Regions from separate parts of the Shewanella oneidensis MR-1 genome, predicted to be linked through region 2. Evidence: predicted binding sites of a transcription regulator. Region 2 holds the regulator's gene; the other holds the start of a gene.
The links. Region 2 encodes sigma-54, which starts transcription at its own class of promoters, with help from an activator protein. Its sites were predicted from a motif close to GTTGGCACGNNNNTNGNNT; they were not measured.

Region 1: the regulator sigma-54 is predicted to act here: its motif matches at 4,444-4,462, upstream of flgA (flagellar basal body P-ring formation chaperone FlgA).

Annotation. Positions count from the first base shown of each region.
Region 1 is NC_004347.2:3,388,838-3,395,218, reverse strand. Features, by position in the region: tRNA gene SO_RS15210 (tRNA-Arg) at 1-68, opposite strand, end outside; gene SO_RS15205 (flagellar assembly protein FlgT) at 124-1,299, opposite strand; gene SO_RS15200 (FlgO family outer membrane protein) at 1,573-2,205, shown strand; gene SO_RS15195 (LPP20 family lipoprotein) at 2,202-2,651, shown strand; gene SO_RS15190 (flagella synthesis protein FlgN) at 2,769-3,194, opposite strand; gene flgM (flagellar biosynthesis anti-sigma factor FlgM) at 3,204-3,524, opposite strand; gene flgA (flagellar basal body P-ring formation chaperone FlgA) at 3,600-4,307, opposite strand; gene SO_RS15175 (chemotaxis protein CheV) at 4,513-5,433, shown strand; gene SO_RS15170 (CheR family methyltransferase) at 5,536-6,375, shown strand.
Region 2 is NC_004347.2:4,098,141-4,104,521, reverse strand. Features, by position in the region: gene rapZ (RNase adapter RapZ) at 1-175, opposite strand, end outside; gene ptsN (PTS IIA-like nitrogen regulatory protein PtsN) at 172-615, opposite strand; gene hpf (ribosome hibernation promoting factor) at 618-905, opposite strand; gene SO_RS18440 (RNA polymerase factor sigma-54) at 934-2,409, opposite strand; gene lptB (LPS export ABC transporter ATP-binding protein) at 2,516-3,247, opposite strand; gene lptA (lipopolysaccharide transport periplasmic protein LptA) at 3,244-3,795, opposite strand; gene lptC (LPS export ABC transporter periplasmic protein LptC) at 3,782-4,342, opposite strand; gene kdsC (3-deoxy-manno-octulosonate-8-phosphatase KdsC) at 4,339-4,890, opposite strand; gene SO_RS18415 (KpsF/GutQ family sugar-phosphate isomerase) at 4,890-5,867, opposite strand; gene SO_RS18410 (hypothetical protein) at 5,992-6,192, opposite strand.

The DNA of each region.
Region 1 (6,381 bases), 710 kb from region 2:
CCACAGGGACTCGAACCCCGATCGGCCGCTTAGGAGGCGGCTGCTCTATCCTGTTGAGCTATGAAGAGACGCTGGTGATTATACTGGTTTTATCTTTGATTAAAAGGCTTATGATTTAGTTGCTTAAATCTTAAGCGCAATGTCGTTTATCTGTACATTGTAAACCGCATTTTGGTCAACGAGTACCGCTGTTGCACTTTCTTCACTCACTTGTTCAATTTGTACTGTTGCTCGGCTTTTGGTAGCAATGGCGCGCATTTCATTGAGTCTATCCGGTAAATTGCGTTGTAACACCACTTGAAACTTATCACTAACACGGATCCCATGTTTACGACCTAAGTTGAGGATAATTCTGTCACCTTGACGGCTGACGACTTGTCCAAGTAGTGGCCTGCAGTTGAGTGTTTTATCAATATCTCGGGTCGCTTCTTGTATAAGTTGACTGATATTTCTGCCATAGGATGAGCGCCAGAATCTATCACTATTAGGGGCTACAATAGCTTGTTCCTCAAATTCCCAACGGGCCGAGGTGCTGTAGGTTTTGCTCCACACTTCTTCACCGCTGATCCCATGATAAAGGCTGAGTTTTATTTGAAACTGCCTTTGTGGCGCTTCGTCCCACCATCCCATAAAGGTGGCTTGTACTGGCTCTGTCGAAATATCAATAATTTGCGGTAGTAAAATATATTGGCTATCGGTAATTTCACTTAGCCAACTCGGAAGCCGATAACCGCGAACATCTACCAGTTCTTGTGCGATATCGAGCCTTTCTTTGGCATGGGTATGGCTAAATCCTGTCGATGAGTAACCATCGATACTATTACCGAGTTTTTCGGAGATAACTTCTTCAAAACCTGATAATTGGCCGTAGCGTAATTGTGCTCGGTCTTTTATTTGCGCTTGGGGAATCAGAATCGCTGCTTTTAATTGACCCGCTGGGCATTGTTGGGTTGGGTCGTCATTGAGGTCGAGTCTAAGCGAAACATAAATTTTATTTCCCTGAATGCGTTCGTTGACGAGTTGAATACTGATTGCTTGGGCATAACGATTAATGGCAAAGCTGTTTTGTGTCAGATTGCCGTTAATGGTTTGTTGTTCACTGGAAATTTGGATCCCTGTACTGAGGGTGGCATAGCTCACCGCTTGATTGATGGCTTCTTCCCTCGCTTGGGCAATGTTGCCGTTGGTGATGATCGCTTCACCACTGGCTTCGACCCATTCAGCGTGCACTTGATTGGCCTGAAGTATTGCCAGCACTAGGCTGCTAATTATGAGCAAGTTCTTTTTGAGTATGTTCATCAATGAGCCCTTACGTAAGTTGTGCCAATCAGTGAGTCAGTTTAATGGCAGTTTTATAGGCTCTAAAAGCAAGTTCCGTGCCTGATTTATGAGATATCCCAAACAACTTGAAGTTGCTGAATAGGTATATAGGGTAAAGTTATTGGCACAGCTGTCGATAATCAGGTGAGTTAGTTGGGCCTGTTTTTTGACTTGGTCTAATAATTGCAATCTTTTTGACAAAGATCGCGGCTCGCTTTGAGGCGCATTGATATCGATAATGAGGTTACTTCCATGCTAAAGCGTGCGTTCATTCCCCTAGCTCTTTTGGTGCTGGTTGGGTGTGCGACCAAACCCGTTGCTCCGCCAAAACCTAGCTTAGTTGATGGCAATGGTTTGCCGCCGACGGCGGTGATTAACCATTTGGCACAACGTATCGTGACTGAGTTAGTCAAGCAAAATGATGCATTGCGTCCTGATCAACCCATTGTCGTTACCACACCTGTGTTAGTGGGTGATATGAGCAGTACCAATGCGGTTGCGCTGCAATTGCAGCAGGGACTCATGGCATCTTTGCACAGTTTTCAATTTAATGTGGTGGAGTTAAATCTTGGTGATGGACTTCGTGTCACAGGCGATGGCGATTTTATTTTGACGCGTGATTGGCAAAAACTATCTACTAACTTGCCTGTCGATCATATTGTGGTCTCCACAATGAGTCCGACAACCAATGGTTTGGCGATTAATACTCGAATTGTAACGTTAAGCAATAATCGAGTGGTCTCTGCTTCGCAAACTTTTGTCACACAAAAAGAATTGAGCAATTATATGCAGCCCTCTGAGCAAATAATCTCTCACGATGGGATTTTATATCGCCAGTCGGCCCCCGGCATGAACGAAGTGCGTGTGTTAGGAGATGAAAAATGAAACGCTACCTTTTAGTTATCGCGGCGCTTCTACTTACTGGTTGTGCCGCTAAAGATAAGTATGTGGAATGGGAGGATGTGCCTCCAACAAGCTTCCCTAAGCTGACGGCTATCGGTTATGCACCTTTGGCGACGCAACCTGCCAAAGAGCAATCCCAAAGAGTCTTGATGGCGATGCAGGCGTCTAAAATTGTGGCTTACCGTGAACTGGCCGAACAAGTATATGGACAAAAGATCACCGCTAACAGCAGTGTCAGTGATTGGATGCTCACAGATGACAATGTTAAGGCTTCTGTTACAGGGGTGATCCGCGGTGCAAGAGTTGTAAAAAGCTATCCCGCAGGTGAGCACTATGTTACTGAGTTAGAACTCGATTTTTCTAAAGTATGGCAAATTTATCAACAGCAGAGTCGCCCACAAAGAATTAAAGAAGTCACTTACTTTTAAGTGATGGCTCAGATCTAGTCTGAACTAATACATCTGAACTCATACAGGCTATCAATAACAAAAACCGCGCTAATTTAGCGCGGTTTTTGTTTCTAACCCGTTTGGATTGATAACGCTTTAAGCTTTTAAATCATTGCCTAAGCTTGAAAAGGTCGATGTTTTGCCTTTATCGTTATACGTCAGCGTGGTGGCATTTCGACTCGCCTGCAAGGCCTGAGCAAAGCGGTTTAGGCTAGCAAGATTCATTTCTATCAAACTGGCATTTTGTGCGTTGAGATCTTTACACTCGATGAGTGCTTCTTTGACCACAGCCATTTTAGCCGACAATTCTGCTTGCTCAGTGAGCAACGATTTATCACTGTGATTGGCAAGAAAGTCATCATTTGCCTTTAGAGCTTGTAAGCATTTAGATTTTTGGTCAGCCAGCGATAAAAGCAAATCGGCGTTCTGGTCAACCAAAGCGCCTTTTTCTTTAAGGATAATTTGTTTAAGAACAGCCAAATGGGCGTGTTGTTGATCTACCAGTTTAGCTATTTCAGTCATAGTTACTCTTTAATTAAGCTCGTTTAATTCTGCTTCAAAGTTGGCGATATTGGCGGCCAACTTTTCGGGATCAATTTTGTAGCGACCTTCTGCAATCGCTTGTTTGATTTCAGCTACTTTCTTTTGGTCGACTTCTGGGAGACTTGCCATTTTAGTGTGAGCTCCTTGTAACTGTTGAGCTTGAGCTGTAATGACAAAAGAATCACCCTTTTGTTGAGTCGATTTAGCCGCTACCTGAGATGATTGCTCGCTTTCGCTGCTCTGTTTAGTGCTGTTTGAACGGACTTGTGCAGCCGTTCCGGCGTTAAATTTGCTAATATCAATTGCCATTTTAGGCTCCAGCGTCATGTATACGGGATTTCTTAACTGGGGTATCGGCAGCTCATCAAAAAGCTTTAGCCTATTTTACATTCTAACTTCTACTTCGCCAATGGCCGTGACTGTGGCATCTAGCTCTTTGTTAGAGCTACTATTTTTGACTCGGATTTGGTCGCCAATATTACCATCTTGTAGCGCTTCTCCCACCGTTTTTAATACAAAATTACTTGAACGTACATAAATCGACACAGCATCATTTTTACAGACAAAGCAAAGGTTGTTAGCAAAAATAGGATTATTTTTCGCAACTCGGCGCTTAACGCGTACGCCTGAAAGCTGATTGATATCGCTAAATTGCATACCGCGCAAACTATTTTGGTCAACGTAGCGGATTTCAACTTGTGTTGGGCTGATTAATTCACCAGGTGCTAAGGGTTCTGTTGCTACAACAACAGGGAAAAGAATATCCACTCGAACAGAGATAAAAATTTGCCATGGATAGGCTAAATCGGGTGTATTACAACTGACTTTAACTGTGTTATTGCGTCTAATTTCACGATCCGATGCCAGTTCGACTTTTATCGGCGACGCGCATTGCGCCGGTAGCATTCGTTGATCGACCGTTTGTGGATTAATGTCGACTTTCGCATTTGCAGGTACTGAAATCTTTTCATTAATAAGGGCTTTAGCTAATTCGGATATCGCCGATACGCTAGGTACCACTGTTTCAGCATTGGCTGCCGTGGAAATAAAAAGTACGAAAATTCTAAAAAAGTGGACTAAATTTACTTTCATAATGAAGAGACTAGCTTGTAACGCCAGAATGCACCTATACTTTTATCAAGCGTGAAACTGTTCAATGCTTCTTTCTAGGAGATCTGGTGTCAGAAGTTTGACTTAGTTTCAACTATGTTTATCGATAACAAGACGTAAGCAATTAATATGCCTATACTCAAACGAGTTTTAGGGCCGTACATAAACAGAACAACAAGGCAGAGTTATGTCGAGTATTCTTGATTCAGTCAACAAACGCACCCAACTCGTAGGTCAAAACCGACTAGAACTGTTGCTATTTAAGTTAAACGGTCGTCAACGGTTTGGGATAAACGTATTTAAAGTGAAAGAAGTTTTGCAATGCCCACCGTTAACGACATTGCCTAAACTGAATCCTTACGTCAAAGGTGTTGCTCATATTCGCGGTACCACTATTTCTGTGATCGATCTGAGTGCTGCAACTGGAGGGCGTCCGCTAGCGAGCACTGAAAATTGCTTTATCATCATTTCGGAATATAACCGTAGTGTGCAAGGTTTCCTTGTCAGTTCTGTGGAACGTATTATCAACATGAACTGGGAAGCCATTATGCCACCACCACAAGGTGCTGGCCGTTATTCTTATTTAACCGCGGTTACCGAGATAGAAGGTGAATTGGTCGAAATTCTGGATGTTGAAAAGATTTTAGATGAAATCTCTCCAGTAAAAACGGCTATTAGTGAAGAGGTCAACCAACAGCTCACCATTGATAGAACCCAGCATTACCATATTATGGTCATTGATGACTCTGCGGTAGCTCGTAAACAGATTATCCGTTCGCTAGAGTCGTTAAATCTACAAATTGATACGGCAAAAGATGGCCGAGAGGCGCTTGATAAACTCAAGGCAATTGCAAGCGAAATGAATAATGTCGCTGATGAGATCCCGTTAATTATCTCCGATATTGAGATGCCAGAAATGGATGGTTACACCTTAACAGCTGAGATCCGCGATGATCCTAAGCTGAAAAATATTAAGGTGGTACTGCATACTTCATTAAGTGGAGTCTTTAACCAAGCCATGGTACAAAAGGTCGGGGCCAATGACTTTATCGCAAAATTCAACCCTGATGAATTAGCTGCGGCAGTGAACAAGCATTTAAGTTTGTAGTGAGAGTGTGGGTTAGTGCCTGGTAGAGCTTTACGCTATAATCTAGCCCTTATTACATGATTGTTGTGCACTTATTTTGGTGCTTGCTATAGGATCTAGGACGTGAATGTGCCTGATAAATCACTCGCAGAAGCAGAATATAATCAATTTAGGTTGTTCCTAGAACAACATAGCGGCATCGTATTGGGGGAAAACAAACAATACCTAGTACGTAGCCGTCTTGCGCCGTTGATGGGCAAATATAACCTACCTTCGTTATCCGATGTGGTAAAGCACTCGATGAAACCTACGGAGCGAGCTTTAAGGGCTGAAGTTATTGATGCCATGACTACGAACGAAACCTTATGGTTTCGTGATCGTTATCCATTTGAATTGCTAAATAATGTACTGCTGCCTGAGTACAGTAAGTTGGGGAGACCTTTGAAGATATGGTCTGCTGCTTGTTCATCTGGCCAAGAGCCATATTCCTTGGCGATGACCATATTAGAGTATCAACAGAAAAAACCTGGTGCGCTGTCAGGTGGTGCCTCGATTCAAGCTACGGATCTTTCTCCTTCCATGTTGGAGCGTTGTAAAAATGCCGAGTACGATAGTTTAGCGTTAGCACGTGGATTGTCTGATGAACGTAAGCGCCAGTTTTTTGATGCTTTGCCTTCAGGTAACATGCGGATAAAAGATAACGTTAAACGTCTAGTGAATTTCCGTGCCCATAACTTGCTTGAGAGTTACACTTTGCTGGGTAAGTTCGACATTATTTTTTGTCGAAATGTGTTGATCTATTTTGCCCCAGAGGCAAAAGCAAAAATTTTGCGGCAATTTGCTGCCGCGTTAAACCCTAAAGGTATCCTCTTTTTAGGTGCATCCGAATCTATTGCGGGTTTGACCGACGAGTTTGACATGGTCCGCTGCAATCCTGGTATTTATTACCAGAAGAAAACATAACATTCT
Region 2 (6,381 bases):
TACGCACGTCGACACTGATGGCGACGAGATCGTTACTGCCTTTGAGCTGTTCAAGCAAACTGCCGATTAACGGCAAAGGCAAATTATCGACACAATAGTAGCCGAGATCTTCAAGCACTCTAAGTGCGACCGATTTGCCTGAGCCTGAACGCCCTGACACTATGACCAGTTTCATCCAATGATTACCTGATAGAGTTCCGTTTCATCATGCGTCTTACGCAATTGTTTCAATACTTGCTTGTCGCTCAGCTTTTCAGCCATGCAGGACAAGGTGCTTAAGTGCTGCTGACATTGATTGGCAGGCACGAGTAGCGCAAATAAAATATCGACAGGTTGTTTATCGATAGCATCAAAGGCTATCGGCTCCTCACATTTTATCAATATCGCTATGGGTTGTGTTATATCGGTTAATCGACCATGTGGAATGGCGATACCGTTACCTATACCTGTGCTACCCATCTTTTCGCGCGCCACAAGGCTTTCGAAGATCGCTTGAGATGATAGGGTGGGGTACTGGGCAGCGGCTAAGTCGCTGATAAGTTCCAGTACCTTTTTCTTACTGCCTGGAGTGGCGCAGGTTGTGCACTCCGGCCGCAGTATGGTACGAAGTTCCATTGCTAGTGTTTTGTTAACTTCTCTTTGTGTTTAATAACCTGACGATCAAGTTTATCAATCAGGACGTCTATGGCAGCATACATATCTGCATGCTCTGAAGTCGCGAAGACTTCACCACCGGTGAGGTTGATTCTCGCTTCGGCAATTTGTTGCATTTTTTCAACATTGAGCACAACGTGCACATTATTGATCTGTTCGAAATGACGTTCAAGTTTTGAAAACTTTTCCTCAACATATGCCCGTAACGATTCAGTAATCTCGATATGGTGTCCACTTAGGTGTATTTGCATAGAAACGTCCTCCGATATCCATAATAGGCTATAAACTTTTACGCTGATTGGAAGGGGGAATAAGCATCGCTTCTCGATACTTCGCAATGGTTCTGCGCGCAACGTTAATTCCCTGTTCTGCCAGAAGTTGAGCCATCTTGCTGTCGCTCAATGGTTTTTTCTGGTTTTCCGCTGCAACCAGTTTCTTAATGAAAGCCCTGATTGCCGTGGATGAGCACTCACCGCCATCATCTGTCCCGACGTGGCTTGAGAAGAAGTATTTTAGTTCAAAAAGTCCTTTTGGGGTATGCATGTATTTTTGAGTGGTCACCCGTGAAATGGTGGACTCATGCATTTCTACCGCTTCGGCGATATCGTTTAGGACCATGGGTTTCATGGCTTCTTCACCGTATTCGAAGAAACCTTGTTGGTATTGCACTATGCAGTTTGCCACCTTGAGCAGTGTTTCGTTGCGGCTTTCAAGGCTTTTGATAAACCATTTGGCTTCCTGCAAATGGCCACGAATAAATTGGCTGTCTGCTTGATTTTTTGAACTACGAGCCATTGCTGCATATTGCTGATTGACATTGATTTTGGGCATGCAATCGGGGTTAAGCTCAACGACCCAGCGGCCATTTTTTTTCGAAACTGAGACATCTGGGACCACATATTCTTCATCGACTGCAGTGATGAGTAAGCCAGGACGAGGATTCAAGGTTTGGATAAGCGCAATGCTATCCCTTAACTCGTCTTCTTTGAGTTTGGTCTTACGCATTAACAGTCTAAAGTCGCGGGCAGCGATCAGATCAAGATGATCTTTGATCAACATGCGGGCATTTTCGAGATGCGGAGTATCAGGAGAAAAATGGGATAGCTGGATCAGTAAACATTCGCTTAAATCCCTTGCCGCAACGCCAACGGGATCGAAGTGTTGAATACGTTTAAGTACCGCTTCAACTTCATCCAGTTCTATCTCGGGGTTGCCCATGGCTTCGAGAATATCTTCAGTGCTTTGAGTGAGATAGCCTTGATCATCTATGGCATCAATAATGGCAGTGGCTATGGCTAAGTCAGTTTCTGAGAATGGTGTGAGGTTTTTTTGCCATTCTAAATGTTCGTATAGCCCCTCGCTGGTTTCCCCTTGGAACGGCATATCATCTTCACGGCTAGCGCCCGAGCCAGAATTGGGCGATGCGGTAAAGACTTCATCCCAAGTGGTGTCCATGGGGAGCTCTTCGGGCAGGGATTCTTTGGTCAGTGACTCGGCAATATCCACGGTGGAGTTGTCTTGCTCCTGTGGCTGGGCGCTGGTTTCACTAAAATCGGTATCAGCGAGATCTTGTTTACGTTCGCTAGGCGCATCGAATTGCTCCTCTTCCAGCTCGAGAAGAGGATTAGAGTCTAAGGCTTGCTGGATCTCTTGCTGCAGTTCTAATGACGACAATTGCAACAGACGAATGGCCTGCTGTAGTTGTGGCGTCATGGTTAACTGTTGACCCAGTTTGAGCTGGAGTGACGCTTTCATGTTACCGCTGATCCCTACGTTATTATTGTGAGTTTAGGTCGCTTGATATCATACTGATGGCGCTTTGCGCTGCCAAATTCAAGGCTGATTAGCTCAGTTTTAGTAACTATAGCCTGAATTGTTCACCTAAGTACACAGCCCTAACTTGCTGATTGTCTAAGATCTCTGCAGGAGTTCCTTCGGCGATAAGACTGCCGTGACTGACAATGTAAGCATGTTCACAGACATCTAAGGTCTCGCGCACATTGTGGTCAGTAATCAATACTCCAAGACCTCGACTTTTGAGTTGCTCGATAATTTTCTTGATATCGATAACCGAGATTGGATCAACGCCCGCAAAGGGTTCATCGAGCAAAATAAACTTTGGGTTAGCCGCTAATGCGCGGGCAATTTCGACACGACGACGTTCGCCGCCCGATAAGGACATGCCTTGGCTGTCACGAATATGGGTGATATGGAACTCTTCTAATAGCTGCTCTAGTGCTTCTTCGCGCTGGTCGCTATTGAGTTCTTTACGGGTTTGCAGTACCGCCATGATATTGTCGTGCACGGTTAATTTGCGAAAGATACTGGCTTCCTGTGGCAGGTAACCAATACCTTTGCGAGCACGCAGATGCATAGGGTCGGCAGTTAAATCATCATCGTCGATAAAGATATGACCTTTATCGCTTTTTACTAAGCCCACTACCATGTAAAAGGTGGTAGTTTTACCTGCGCCGTTTGGGCCAAGCAGGCCAACAACTTGACCCGTTTTAACCGTGAGGCTGACATCTTTAACAACCTGACGGCTTTTATAACTCTTGGCCAGATTCTGTGCTTTTAAGGTGATTTGGGTCATTTAGAGTCCTGTTTTTTCACAGGTTTATCCGCAGGTGCGTTTTTCAGTTCTTCCTGATAGTTATCAGGTTGAATAATGGTAATCACACGATCGTCACCATTGCCGGTACTTTCGGCGATCAGTTTTTGCTGAATGATATTGTAACGAATTAGATTGCCTGTGACTTGGCTACCCGCTTGGTCAAGGGTGGCGGTGCCTGTTAGCGTCAAGGTCCTCGTGGCCATTTCATAGCGAATTTCTTTGGCGCTAGCAGATGCTGGGCGGCCATCGTCGAGGATCTGGCTATAGGTTGCTGGATTACCTGTCGCCACTAGAATCTTGCTGTTTTCGCCTTCGGCTGAAAATGCACGGAGTTGATCCGCATTGATTTTGATTGAACCTTGTACGACTTCAACTGGGCCGAAGAAAATGATCTGATTGTTTTTAATATCAGCAGTTTGGCTGACCGCTTTAATCTTAACTTCTTGCTGTAAGTCACCGACTTTGGCGAAGGTGCTCATGCTTGTCATGAGCATTAGGCTGGCAAGTAATATGTTATTTTGCTTCATAGGTTCCTACTACCTGACTGGTCAATTGCACTTCCTGCGCGTTAAGGTCGGCATAAAGGCCTTGCCCTTGAATATTAAAATCTTTCCCTGTGACGTAAATGATGCGGTCAGAGGTCATTATCATAGTGTTGAGATCGAGTTCTAAAAAACTGGTGGACAAGGTTTGTATCGGTTCACCTGGGTTGATGGCATCGATAATAACATTATTTTCTAATACAACCTTGCCAGTTTCTTTGTTGAGCCGACCAAGATCTGCTCGGATCTGCCATTTTGCTTTACCTTGGTCGGGATAGACAAGATAGACTGGTTGAGTAAAGTCGGTTTGATTTTTCAGCTCATAGTGTTCCATGTGCTTTGCCGTCACCCGACTATTGACTTGCCCTTGCTCGTTAAACTCGATACTGCGCAGATCTTCGATAATGTAATCGGGTCTGTCAGAGTTGTTCAAGCTGTCATCCGTATCGCCACCGCGTTTTTGCTGCACTTGCCAATACAGCACCAGCGCAGTACCAAAAAAGGCGATAATGGCGAGGGTCACACGACTCATATGCTCATCCCATGGGCTGAGGTGAATTTGTTTTGACTCAGTAATAGCAGATCCGTCAGCTCCCTGAGCGCGCCATGGCCGCCATTTAACTGAGTTACAAAATGGGCATGTTGGCGTACATAGGGATGACCATCGGCGACGCAGACGGCTAGGCCGACCACATTCATCACCGGCAGATCAACAATATCGTCACCGATATAGGCGACTTCTTCCGCGGTGACATTGTAGATCGATAGCAGTTCTTCATAGGGAACAAATTTATTATCCACGCCCTGATAAATATGGGTGACCCCAAGGGCAGTCATGCGGTTTTCAACAATTCTTGATTGGCGGCCAGTAATCACGGCAAGATGAAAACCGCTGGTCAATAGTGAACGTACACCATAACCATCGCGGGTGTGGAAGGCTTTTAATTCTTCACCCGAGTTGCTCAAATAAATGCGGCCGTCAGAGAATACTCCATCCACATCGCAGATCAGCAGTTTAATTTTTTGGGCACGTTGCCACACATCGTCGCTGACGGGGCCGTAAAATCCTTGCTGTGGCATTAAATGACTCCCGCTTTAACCATATCGAGCATATTGAGTGCGCCGACAGGATGATTTTCTTTATCTATCACTATTAGGCCGTTGATATTTCTAGAGTCCATCACTTGCAGCGCCTGCGCTGCTAATACGTTTTCAGTAATAGTGACACAGTTTCGCGTCATCACATCGGCGATCGGTGTGGTGCGCAGGTTGACTTGGGCATCGATGACGCGGCGTAAGTCGCCATCGGTAAAAATACCCACGAGTTTGTTTTGCTCATCGATAATCGCGGTCATGCCGAGGCCTTTTTTGGAGATTTCATACAGGGCATCGGTAATGCAGATATCGTGTTTGACCAGCGGTAAGTCATCGCCGCAGTGCATCACATTACTGACTTTTAACAGTAGTTTACGACCCAAGGCGCCGCCTGGGTGAGACATAGCGAAATCGTCTCGGGTGAAGCCTTTAGCTTGCAGCAGTGCAATCGCCATCGCATCACCCATCACTAAGGTTGCGGTGGTGCTTGACGTGGGGGCGAGCCCGAGCGGGCAGGCTTCTTCTGGTACTTCAATGCATAAATGAATTTTGGCCAAACGTGCCATAGTGGACTCAGGTTTGCCCGTCATGGCTATCACCGGAATGGCTTTACGCTGGATAACGGGCATCAGTGCGAGGATTTCACTTGATTCGCCCGAGTTCGAAATGGCGAGAATAATATCGTTGTCAGAGAGTACGCCTAAGTCGCCATGGCTGGCTTCGCCTGGATGCACAAAGAAGGCCGGAGTGCCTGTACTGGCGAGGGTGGCTGAGATTTTATTGCCAATATGGCCGGATTTCCCCATCCCCATCACGATGACTTTGCCGCTACAGTTGAGAATTAATTCACAGGCTTGGGCGAATTCAGCGGAATCGACGTACTGATAAAGGTTGTCGAGGGCCGATTTTTCAATATCGATGACTTTACAGCCCCATTGGCGCAATTGTGATTGGTCTACCATGTCTATCTCTCTTCTTGCATTGTCTTTGTCGCCCCGTCTGGGATTGGAATAGCACAATTTGGTACGCGATAAAGATGATAAAATTAACGGCTTCTTTCTCTGAGTCGCATTTTATTGTTAAAGCTCAGTGCCCATAAGCTGCCAAAGCAAAAGGGCAGATTAACTTGTTTAGCCTTTGAATGCTTTGAGCAATATCATCGTCTTTGGTGTTACCCTTTTGCCGCCCATATTGAGCATGGCGACTCTGATGCTCACTTTGACGTTTAATGCCGGCACTCGATAGTGCTTTTGACTTAAGTTGTACTGGCGTTATGTCAGTGTACATTCACTTATGCTATGACTGTTAAGCAAACAATTTTGCTTATCTACCAACATAGACGAAAACATTAAGTAACACTTTAGCTTCACTGAGCGGAAACTTAGGGCGCATTCTCGCTGGAAATGAGGCAAATTGAAAGTATCGCAGGACGATAGTGTCGATTCTGTTGTAGGTTAAAGCGCAATTACGTACAAT